DNA from 3 places in the Tepidibacillus sp. LV47 genome. Region 2 is predicted to be linked to each of the others. Evidence: riboswitches for the same ligand, from Rfam matches in the RefSeq annotation. Region 2 holds a riboswitch; each other region holds the start of a gene.
What was found. A riboswitch is a leader RNA that binds a small molecule or an ion and turns the genes downstream of it on or off. The one in region 2 is predicted to bind cyclic di-GMP.
Positions count from the first base shown of each region.

Region 1: linked by a shared signal. The riboswitch ahead of ACMW72_RS08305 (RHS repeat-associated core domain-containing protein) and the one ahead of ACMW72_RS02280 (hypothetical protein) in region 2 are both predicted to bind cyclic di-GMP.
Region 3: linked by a shared signal. The riboswitch ahead of ACMW72_RS04215 (Flp family type IVb pilin) and the one ahead of ACMW72_RS02280 (hypothetical protein) in region 2 are both predicted to bind cyclic di-GMP.

Region 1 is NZ_JBLWIF010000006.1:56,760-60,039, forward strand. Features, by position in the region: gene ACMW72_RS08300 (dicarboxylate/amino acid:cation symporter) at 1-941, opposite strand, end outside; cyclic di-AMP (ydaO/yuaA leader) riboswitch at 1,034-1,188, opposite strand; cyclic di-GMP riboswitch class I at 1,409-1,495, shown strand; gene ACMW72_RS08305 (RHS repeat-associated core domain-containing protein) at 1,585-3,280, shown strand, end outside.
Region 2 is NZ_JBLWIF010000001.1:464,119-467,398, forward strand. Features, by position in the region: gene ACMW72_RS02270 (ATP-binding protein) at 1-721, opposite strand, end outside; gene ACMW72_RS02275 (DUF3307 domain-containing protein) at 771-1,472, opposite strand; gene ACMW72_RS02280 (hypothetical protein) at 1,571-1,969, opposite strand; cyclic di-GMP riboswitch class I at 2,131-2,217, opposite strand; gene ACMW72_RS02285 (tetratricopeptide repeat protein) at 2,585-3,280, shown strand, end outside.
Region 3 is NZ_JBLWIF010000002.1:217,984-221,263, reverse strand. Features, by position in the region: gene cpaB (Flp pilus assembly protein CpaB) at 1-180, opposite strand, end outside; gene ACMW72_RS04225 (pilus assembly protein TadG-related protein) at 194-1,108, opposite strand; gene ACMW72_RS04220 (TadE/TadG family type IV pilus assembly protein) at 1,101-1,505, opposite strand; gene ACMW72_RS04215 (Flp family type IVb pilin) at 1,607-1,822, opposite strand; cyclic di-GMP riboswitch class I at 1,955-2,042, opposite strand; gene ACMW72_RS04210 (hypothetical protein) at 2,172-2,651, opposite strand; gene ACMW72_RS04205 (response regulator) at 2,722-3,280, opposite strand, start outside.

The sequences.
Region 1 (3,280 bases), on a different contig from region 2:
ATAAAGACAGTAGCCACACCTTGCATAATTGCAGTACCATCCATGTTAATGGTGGCACCCAGTGGTTGAACGAAACTGCTAATGGGTTCAGGTACCTTTAAATTTTCTTGTGCTGTTTTCATTGATACCGGCAGTGTTGCACCACTACTTGATGTACTAAAAGCAACGGCCATTGCTGGAAAGAATCCTTTGAAAAAGTCGATCGGATTTCTTTTTGCAATGAATAAGATCATGGAACCATAGGTTGCAATCGTATGGATGAATAAAGCAAGAATCACAACCGACATGTATAATCCCATTGCACGGATCGCAGTAAACCCTTGTTTACCAATTGCCGAGGCAATTAAACCAAACGTACCATATGGGGCAAACTTCATCATGAGAGTAACTAAATACATCATAATTTCATTTCCTTGTTCAACAAAAGCGTGGAAAGTTTGCGCTTTTTTTCCTAGGGCTGCGATTCCGATACCAATGAAAACTGAGAAGAAAATTAAAGGTAACATATCTCCATTTGCCATGGACTGAATGGGGTTTTTTGGAATAATACTGAGCAAGGTATCCATAATAGGAGGAACTTCTTTTGGTTTAAAATTAGCTTGTTCAACAGAAAATTGCCAGCCTGCTCCAGGTTGAATGGTAAGTGCTAAAGCTAAACCGATAATGATTGCAATTGCTGTGGTAGAAATAAAGTAGATTAATGTTTTACTTCCAATTCTCCCTAATTTCTTAAGATCACCAATTCCAGCTGTTCCAAGGGCAATAGAGAAAAAGACGATGGGTACCACTAACATATTAATGAGGTTAAGAAAGATTTTGCCTAGTGGGGTAAGAAGATATTGATCAACTGATGGGAATACATGTGGTGCAAAAAGATTTAATCCTAAACCAAACAATGTCCCTAATCCTAATGCCAACAAAATTTTTCCTGTTAATTTCATAGCATACCTCCTTGAAGATAAAATAAAGCCATAGAAGGGCAAAGTCTTCTATGGCTTAAAATACGCCAAAATAAGACTCGTAATAAACGAGATCCTACCCCTCGAGACGCTTACGAAGTTAGCTGTCGGGTTCGGACGTGAGAGTCGCCCTACCTTAATGATAAATATTAAGGATTCACCCCAAGTGGCAATGCCACAATCTTGGTTCCTCCGCTCATATATAAAAATGATTCAGCGTGCGGACTATTCAATTTAACTTTATCTTAACAATAGTTTACATAAAAGTCAATCATGCGCTTCTCCTGAAGTATAGATTCGTTCCATGATCTTTGTTTGTTAAACTATTAAACAACTATTTAAAACATCGTCTTTAACAAAATAAAGTTATTAAATTTTATCTAAAATGTAAAATTTTTTTAAATGATCCGATATAGAAATTGATACAGGTTAAATCACTTGAAATTGAACAGCGATAAAGGCAAACCCGGCGAAAGCCGGGGACGCAAAGCCACAGGTCTAAGGCAAGTGAATGCTAGGATGGCTGGGTTACCGAACGGTTCGTGCGTTAAAACTCTTTTCATCGACGGTGTTCCTTGTGTTTAGACTGATGGGAAATCGTAGATGGAAAGGAGTTGTTTTTGTTTTGAAGAAACGAGTTCTCTACAAATCTATTATTTATTTCATGGTTATTCTGCTCATCACAAATTCTGTTTTGCCTGGAATGACCAAAAAAGCTGAAGCGGCTACGCCTGAAGCATTTTTAAATCCTTTTCTAGAAGAATGGCTTCCGCAGCCTGGACAGCCGCCTAGGTATTCCCAAGGATTTGCTTCGTTATTTAATAACCAATATACAGATGGCAACTCAGCTATCCCAAGTTTATTAAACGACCATCACTTTGCCCAATCACCGGAACCACCTGTATTGGAGGAACCTGTAGAGATTCCAAAAGGGAATGCATTTGTTCAAAGAGATGACTTTATACTCCCTTCTTATGGGTTTCCAGTGACAATCCAGCGATTATATCATTCGAGCCAAAAGAATCGCTTGTCACCTTTCGGTTATGGCTGGACATTTCCTTATAATCACTACATACAAATGTTTGATGAGTTTCATATCACGGAATTTAAATCAGATGGAACAAAGGTGAATTATACTTATCACAAAGAAGACGAAAGTTTATTAGTGGATGAGTATGATGGCGATCCGGCGATTTATTATCCGCTTGATAAAGGCTATTACACTGCGGAAGGATTCGCCAAGTCATCCCTAAAACGAATTTCGAAAGAGGAATATCGCGTAACACAACCCCATGGAACCACTTATGTTTTTAAAGGGTATTATGCACCTTGGCGAACCAACGCAGACCCTGTAGCCGGAAAATTAATCGCCGTTGAGGACCGCAATGGAAATCGCGTGAACTTGAGCTACGATTCCCAAGGTCGATTGGTTGAAATAAAAAGTCCCGATGGACGTACCGTTACATTCGAATATGCCGGTCAGCTCATCACATCTATGACCGATCCACTTGGCCGTGTAACAACGTATACCTATGAAAACAATGAACTGCGAAAAGTCACGCATCCTGATGGAACGACGGAATCGTATTCATATGACAACGAGCATCGCCTTCTGTCAGTGACAGATTCTCAAACTGGCACTAAGCAGTTTTCTTATACAGGAGATCGCGTCTCCAAAGTGACACATGAGGGTGATTTACTATACAGATATGAGTACGGAGATCATCAAGTAACGGTTTACGACGGATTAGGACATTCAACGGCTTATTTTTACAACGAAGACTACAATATAACGAAAAAAGTAGATGCTCTTGGAAACATATACACATATTCATTTGACGAACAAAAGCGCTTGACCAATGTTTCGGGACCGCTTGAAACGATATCCATTCAATATAACGAGTTTCATCATATTACAGTGGAAAAGTCATCGTTAGGAGAAGAATCGAATATTACCTATGACTCCAATCTTCAATTGCCTATGATCATTAAAGACGGAGAAGGACGGGTATGGAAGCGGACATACGATGCGAAAGGAAATTTAATATCTGTTGAATATCCGTTAGGGCAAAAAGAAGAATTCAGATATGATTCGCGAGGACTTGTGACGGAGTCTAAAGACTTGAACAACAAAATCACACGCTATTCGTATGATGCATATGGACAGCTCAAAACGGTCACTAACCCATTAGGCCAAACGATTTCATACACCTATGACCAAGTCGGCCGCTTAAAAAGTGTGACGATGCCAAACGGCTCCGTTACGACCTATACGTATGATAACGGTGACCGTCTTGTTTCGATAACAGACGCCAAAAACC
Region 2 (3,280 bases):
CACTAGGCAAATCATAAGCATCATCAATACGTAACGGTTGTCCGGTGATGACAGCATATCCGGAAATTCCGTGTTTTGTAATCGGAAACGTTTTTGATTCTAAATTTATCTTCAGACTATTATTTTTCGCTAATACAAACTTTAATAGTTTGTTTTTGGCATTTCTTTCATAAACAGACCATTCTAAGTTTTCTTGATCCACAACGATATAGATCGTTCCGGCATCAGCAGAAGTCATTTCTATTGATGAATCCATGATTAGATTTAGTAGCTTGTTAATATCCTTCTCAGCAGACAATTCTTTCCCAATACTATAGAACCGTTGTACTTCCCTTTCTAAGGAATCTAATTTTTGTTGACGCGTTAGATCATTTTTAAGCTTATAAAGAAATTTTCTCACTGCAAACTCATTCTTACATTCAAGGATATCGTAAAGGAAAGATCCCATTGAAATCAGATCTATACTATCTTTATATAAACCAATCGTTACGTATTGAGGCTTTTGTAGAACGTGGAATAGCTGCTCATTCATTTGATTTAAGAATGTATGATCCATAAAGATTATCGTATAATCCGACCCTTGGTTTAAACGCAATTCCGTTTCCAATTGGATTAAATCTGTAATAAGAACTACTGGTTTAAATTCTTCTTTGATTACTTCCAATAAAACCTCGTACTTTTTTATTGATTCTACACAGATGATTGTTCTCAAATTCGTCAACAAAATTGCACCTCATTCCTAAGTAGGGGCTCTTAGTGAAAAGTATATCTTAAAAACGAATGATAGTTAATAAACACAAAAAACCGATTATAGATATCAATACATCCATGGAAAGTTTTGCTATAAAATAGTTTAGGCTCATCCATTTACGCCAGCTAGTATTATAATAAATAATTAACCCTATGATCATAGCCAATAACCCGATTAAAGAATATTTAGAAAATGAAAAGCTTAGATAAAAAATAAAGAAAGAAAGAACCCTTGTTAATTCGCCAACACTCTTTTCATTTCCATTAAAAAATTTTTTCTGATTTGCAGGAAAAATAGCTTTAAGTATAAACTGAATCAAAATTGCGGAAAAAGATGAAACAAAGACCAGAATAATAAGAAACTTGATGATTTGTACATCAATAAGCAAAGGTGGAGAAATTTTAACAATTATGGTGGATAACCAATATAGAATCATGATGTGCACGACTTGATCGAAAATAAAATAGAGTAGTGACCCTAAAGAACTCTTAATGGATATTTTTGATTTAAATGAGTCGATAAAAAAATGGAGAATCCCGTTTAATAACACAATTCCTATCATGTAAAAATTCCAAGGAAATAGAAGAAACAAGATGCAAATCGTAATAATTGATACATGAAGTAGATTCCATTTCCAATCTTTTAGTTTATTTTCTGCAATTTTACCGGTTTGAAATGTAAAATCACCTAGCAGGTGGCCTAATAGTAAGTAATAGAACACATCATTTACCCCTCTGTCTTATTTTAATATGCGAATACATACTTTAAAAGATAGATGAAAACCCTCTTTAAATTTAAGAGGGTTTTCATGGATGATTATCAGTAAAAAGCATAACGTGAAAAATGCTCAGCTAGAATTTGTTGTTTCTTAACATGAACCTCAATATTTTCCCCTGTTGCCTGATCGTAAAGAAGTCCATCGTATTTATCGATGCGAATATGAACCTTTTTAAAGAAATTTGGTGTGTCTGGGGCAAATTCAACATATCCTACCCCATTCTCAGCATAAACCTTTACTTCAAAGGTAGCTGGCAGCTTCGCTGGATCGATAAAATCTTTTTTAAACTCAACATTGATAAAGCCAACTTGGTATCTGCCACCATCTTCTGTTACCGTAATCGTATCCGTATAAATCACTGGTTTATTCTCAGCTGCGACAACTGGTATGCTGGAAAGCAAGAGTACAAGTGTCATGATGACAAACATGATCCTTTTCATGCTTCTCACCTCCTTTCGACCCTTATCGCTAAAAGAAAAGGCACCTATGTGAACAAGCCATAGGCGCCAAGATGATTTGCTTATTAGGCAAATCAATGAATAACTCGAGTCATGCTATTTAAAACGAACAAACGTTAAGCACAACCCTAGTTAACTTATGTTTCGGCAACCTGGCAATCATAGAATAAACATTCCTTAGACCCATGGCTTTGCGTCCTTACCTTTCGATAAGTTTGCTATTATCGACATAATATTAAGTTTTTTACAAAAAACGACAAAATCGTTTCAATTCTTATCAATACCGTATATAATTAGATTTGGAATGATTTACTAATTTTCTTTAAGACAAATAAACCATAAACTTCACTTTTTGTCAATCTATAAACCTTTTGTCAATCTATAAACCTACTTTTTATAAAATCTTTTAAAGGAGGGATTCTTATTCTTTGTTTTAACTGCGGCTATCACTTGCCATCAAATCATCCAAAGGAATGCCCTTTATGTGGGATGAGATTTCCAATAAAATGTTCTTCCTGTGATTCGCCTAACCCAATGATGGCCAAGTTCTGCTTTAACTGCGGACATGAAATATCCCAATCAGAAATCGAAAGCTCTGTGCAAAATTATGAGATTCTTAGTGAAAACAGAAGAAATGTAGCTGTCGTGTTTGCCGATGTATCTGGTTTTACAGCATTGTCGGAAAAAATGGATCCAGAAGAAGTTCGGGAAATCATCAATGAAACTTTTGCTTATATCACCAAACCTGTATATGAATTGGAAGGAACCATCGACAAATACATCGGTGACTGTGTCATGATTCTTTTCGGTGCAAAATATCCTCATAGTGATGATCCTTATAGAGCCGTCAAGTGTGGCATGAAAATGATGGACTTAATCCAAGATTTCTCAAAAAAACGATTATCCAGTAAAGGTGTAACATTAAATCTTTCCATCGGAATCAATTACGGCCAAGTTGTGACTGGAAGCGTGGGAAACTATTTTGATAAAGACTTTACCGTTATGGGAGATGTGGTCAATACGGCTCAAAGACTGCAAACTCAAGCAGCAGCTGGGACGATCCTTGTATCAGAATCCGTCTATCAAGAAACAAAAGATCTAATTGATTATTCTCCTGAAAAAGAGATCATTGCCAAAAACAAAGAAAAACCAGTAAAATGCTTCACCCCTCTTCATTTAAAAAGCGAAGCATCGATTGATTCGCTGTTTTTAATCGAACGGGATGATGAAACGAATTTTCTCCATTCAATCTATAAGCGGCTGAATAAAACAGAATATGTCACCATTATCGGT
Region 3 (3,280 bases), on a different contig from region 2:
CATTTCATTGGTAATTTCCGTTTTTGGTGCAATGGTAACCTTGGCAACGACCACTTTTTTCGTCGGTTCAAGGGATTGACTTACTGTTTCAACTCGTGATAAATAGAGATAAATAAAAAAAGTCGTTACGATCCCAAGAAATAATGCCAGTAAGAATAAGCGCCGGTTGGTTATTTCCATTTCTTTCTCTCCCTTACTCCACTAATTTCACCGCATATAAGCCAATATCATGTTGATTCTCATCATTCCAATCACCTGAATAAATCGTTTTTAAGAATCTTCCTGTGACATATGATTGATTACCATTACCCCCAACTTCCTCCAAGTAAAACGCTGCAAAGCCAATGATCGTTACCTTATCTCTCCCCTTTAGATTGACGTCATCAATAACAGGCAGATAGATCACTCGTTTACAGTTTCGATTCTTTTTCGCTAGTTCATAGGTTTGACAATCTGAACTAAGTTTGATTCTCTCTGAGATGGCCCTTTCTGTAGGCCCAGACATATTTCCCGGCTCGGTATCGACCACATCGCCAATACTCAACACCCCTTCGTAACCATTTAAAAGATTCTCCTCATAATTAGAAGCACCTCTTCCGCCAAGAGCAAGGGGGCCAAAGTTGCCATTTGCTGCATGTTGGGGATCGTATTTTAACGTATAAAGAGAACCATAAGTAAATCCGTAGTTTTCTTCTTCTGGGTTCGGTGCTTTTACGGCGAGAGGAACAATTCCTCTTGCGCTCGACAATGGCTTCATTTGGGCTGAGGCTTTGGCCTCCACCACTGTATGGTTGAAACCAAAAATTTTAGCGAAGAAAAAAGGAACCTCTTTCTTCCCTGTCACTGTGATCTTATAATCCCCTTCAAAGGTAATCGCAGGGTTATTAACTCCATTTTCCATGGCATATTGGATTGCTGTTTCCTTTGCTTGAGTGGTTCCATTTACCAATTCTTGTGCTCCAGATAAAGCTGCCGCATCTACCCCATCGGAAAGTCTTTGTCTTTCTAACATGACATATCCTAAGTCGATGACCATAGCTGCCATGCCTAGGATGACAGCCATAGCAAACAGAATGATCACCGAAATATTCCCTTTTTGGTTATTCAACTCGCATCACCGTCTTTGCGGATATGGGAAAAGGGTTAGGTAAAATCTCTCCCCATACGGGCGCCCATAAAGGAACTTCATAATCGATACTCACTTCAATCTTTCCCCCTCTTTGCCGGTATTCGTATGAAGGGGAAATGATGATGGTGAGATTATTTGGCTCTAAAGAATAAGTCTTTTCTTCGATAATTTGTTTAATTTCCATATCTGTTGCCCAAACGGAGCCATATCTTGCTCCATCTCTTGAGGCATTTTCGATCATGAGATATGAGTAAAAGATATGTCCAAATTCGATGATTCCTAATAATAGCAAAAGAAGGATAGGAGTAACTAAGGCAAACTCAACTAAGGATTGGCCTTGTTCTCCTTTTAATCGGGATATAATCAACCTTTTCAATTACCTAACCCCCCCTCGACACTTTCCATAAGGAGCAACTTTTGGTTTATTCAGTATAAATAAGGCCCTACTCGGAGGAGGTAGGGCCTTTATAGGGTTAATTAGTTTGTACCAATGATTTTATCTTTTACTGAATTAAACATATTACCAAGATTTGTACCCATCGCTGCTAAAGCACCAATGACAACGACTGCAATAAGGGCGATGATTAAACCATACTCTACCATCCCTTGCCCTTCTTCATTTTTTAGTGCTTCCTTTGCTCTTAACTTCCAATCCAACTGTTTTACCCATAATTTTGTGAAAAACTTTTTCATTTGACCATTCCTCCTTTTCATATCGGCTCACTGGTATTCGGAGTAGCACGAATGGTGCATAAATGGTCTGACTGCTTAGTCTACGAAAAAAACTCCTCACGTTGCTGAGGAGTTCGTATATGTAACGAAGCAATCAGCAACCTGGCGATCATCGTTCATTTTGAACTTTAGACCCATGGCTTTGCGTCCTACCCTTTCGAGTAGTTTGCCTTTATTGATTGTTCTGTTTTGAGCCTTTCTTTTCTTTCATTGTATGAAGAAGTATAAGATTTGTTATCTTTCTAACCTCCTATTTTTTGCTAGGTTGAAATACTTGTTTTTATTCGTTTTTCCAAAAGATTTACGCAATTTAATCCCTTTTTCCTCCTCTAATGAACCTACCGGCATATTCGAATCGCTGAATTTCCCCTTGTTTGCTCCTTTTATCATAGTCCATTAGATCAATAATTTGTACTTGTTCACCGTTTCCTCTTATTTCTTCCACAATTCTCCCTATGTTCATCTCCATTTCTGTCATTTCTTTTACTTGAATAACTCTTACTTGAAACGATTTATAGGTCAAACGGTGGATGATCTCCAGCGTGTCATCGCTGGAACCAAAATCCATAATCGTGATCTTGATTGGCTTTCCATCTGTGCATTCATTAAACCAAAGGGAACGAATCACCCATTCAATAATCGATTGATTATCTTTTGCCAATATCAGATAATGAAGGTTTTCCTTCTCTATCTCCTTCGCTAACTTCATGCAAAAATGGGAATATAAAAATCGAAAGCCAAGGAGAACGATTCCATAGAGGCATATGATCCATAAAACTAAAGAAAGCATAGCGGCCCCCTCCTTACTAGAGTATATGCCTCTATGCTTTCTCTGGTTCGAGAAACGCCTTCACGTTCCATTAGGAAATATGTACCCAACCATTTTTGATCGCAGTAATCACTGCTTGCGTGCGGTCTTGGACATCCATTTTTTGCAAAATATTGCTTACATGATTTTTTACTGTTTTTTCACTGATAAACAATTTCTCACCAATCTGGCGATTACTGTTTCCTTCCGCTAAGAGTTGAAGAACCTCCATCTCTCGTTGAGTCAATATTTGACGCCAATCTGGTGCTTTATTGACAAAAACGGGTTCATGTTCACGATCATGAAGAAGTTCTTTGTTGCTCAATCGCCGATATTCATCAACCACTTTTCCCGCCACTTGCGGATGAATATAGGCATTTCCTTTGGCTACAGAACGAATCGCTTCAATTAAAGCCATTGCTTCCATGTCTTTTAACAAATAGCCAGAAGCTCCTGCTCTTAATGTCTCAAAAACATACCCTTCATCATCATGAATCGATAAAATAATCACTTGAGATTCAGGAAAGAATTCTTTCACTTTTTTTGTTGCCTCAACTCCATTCATAGCCGGCATATTGATATCCATCAGAATCACATCAGGAAGATCTTTG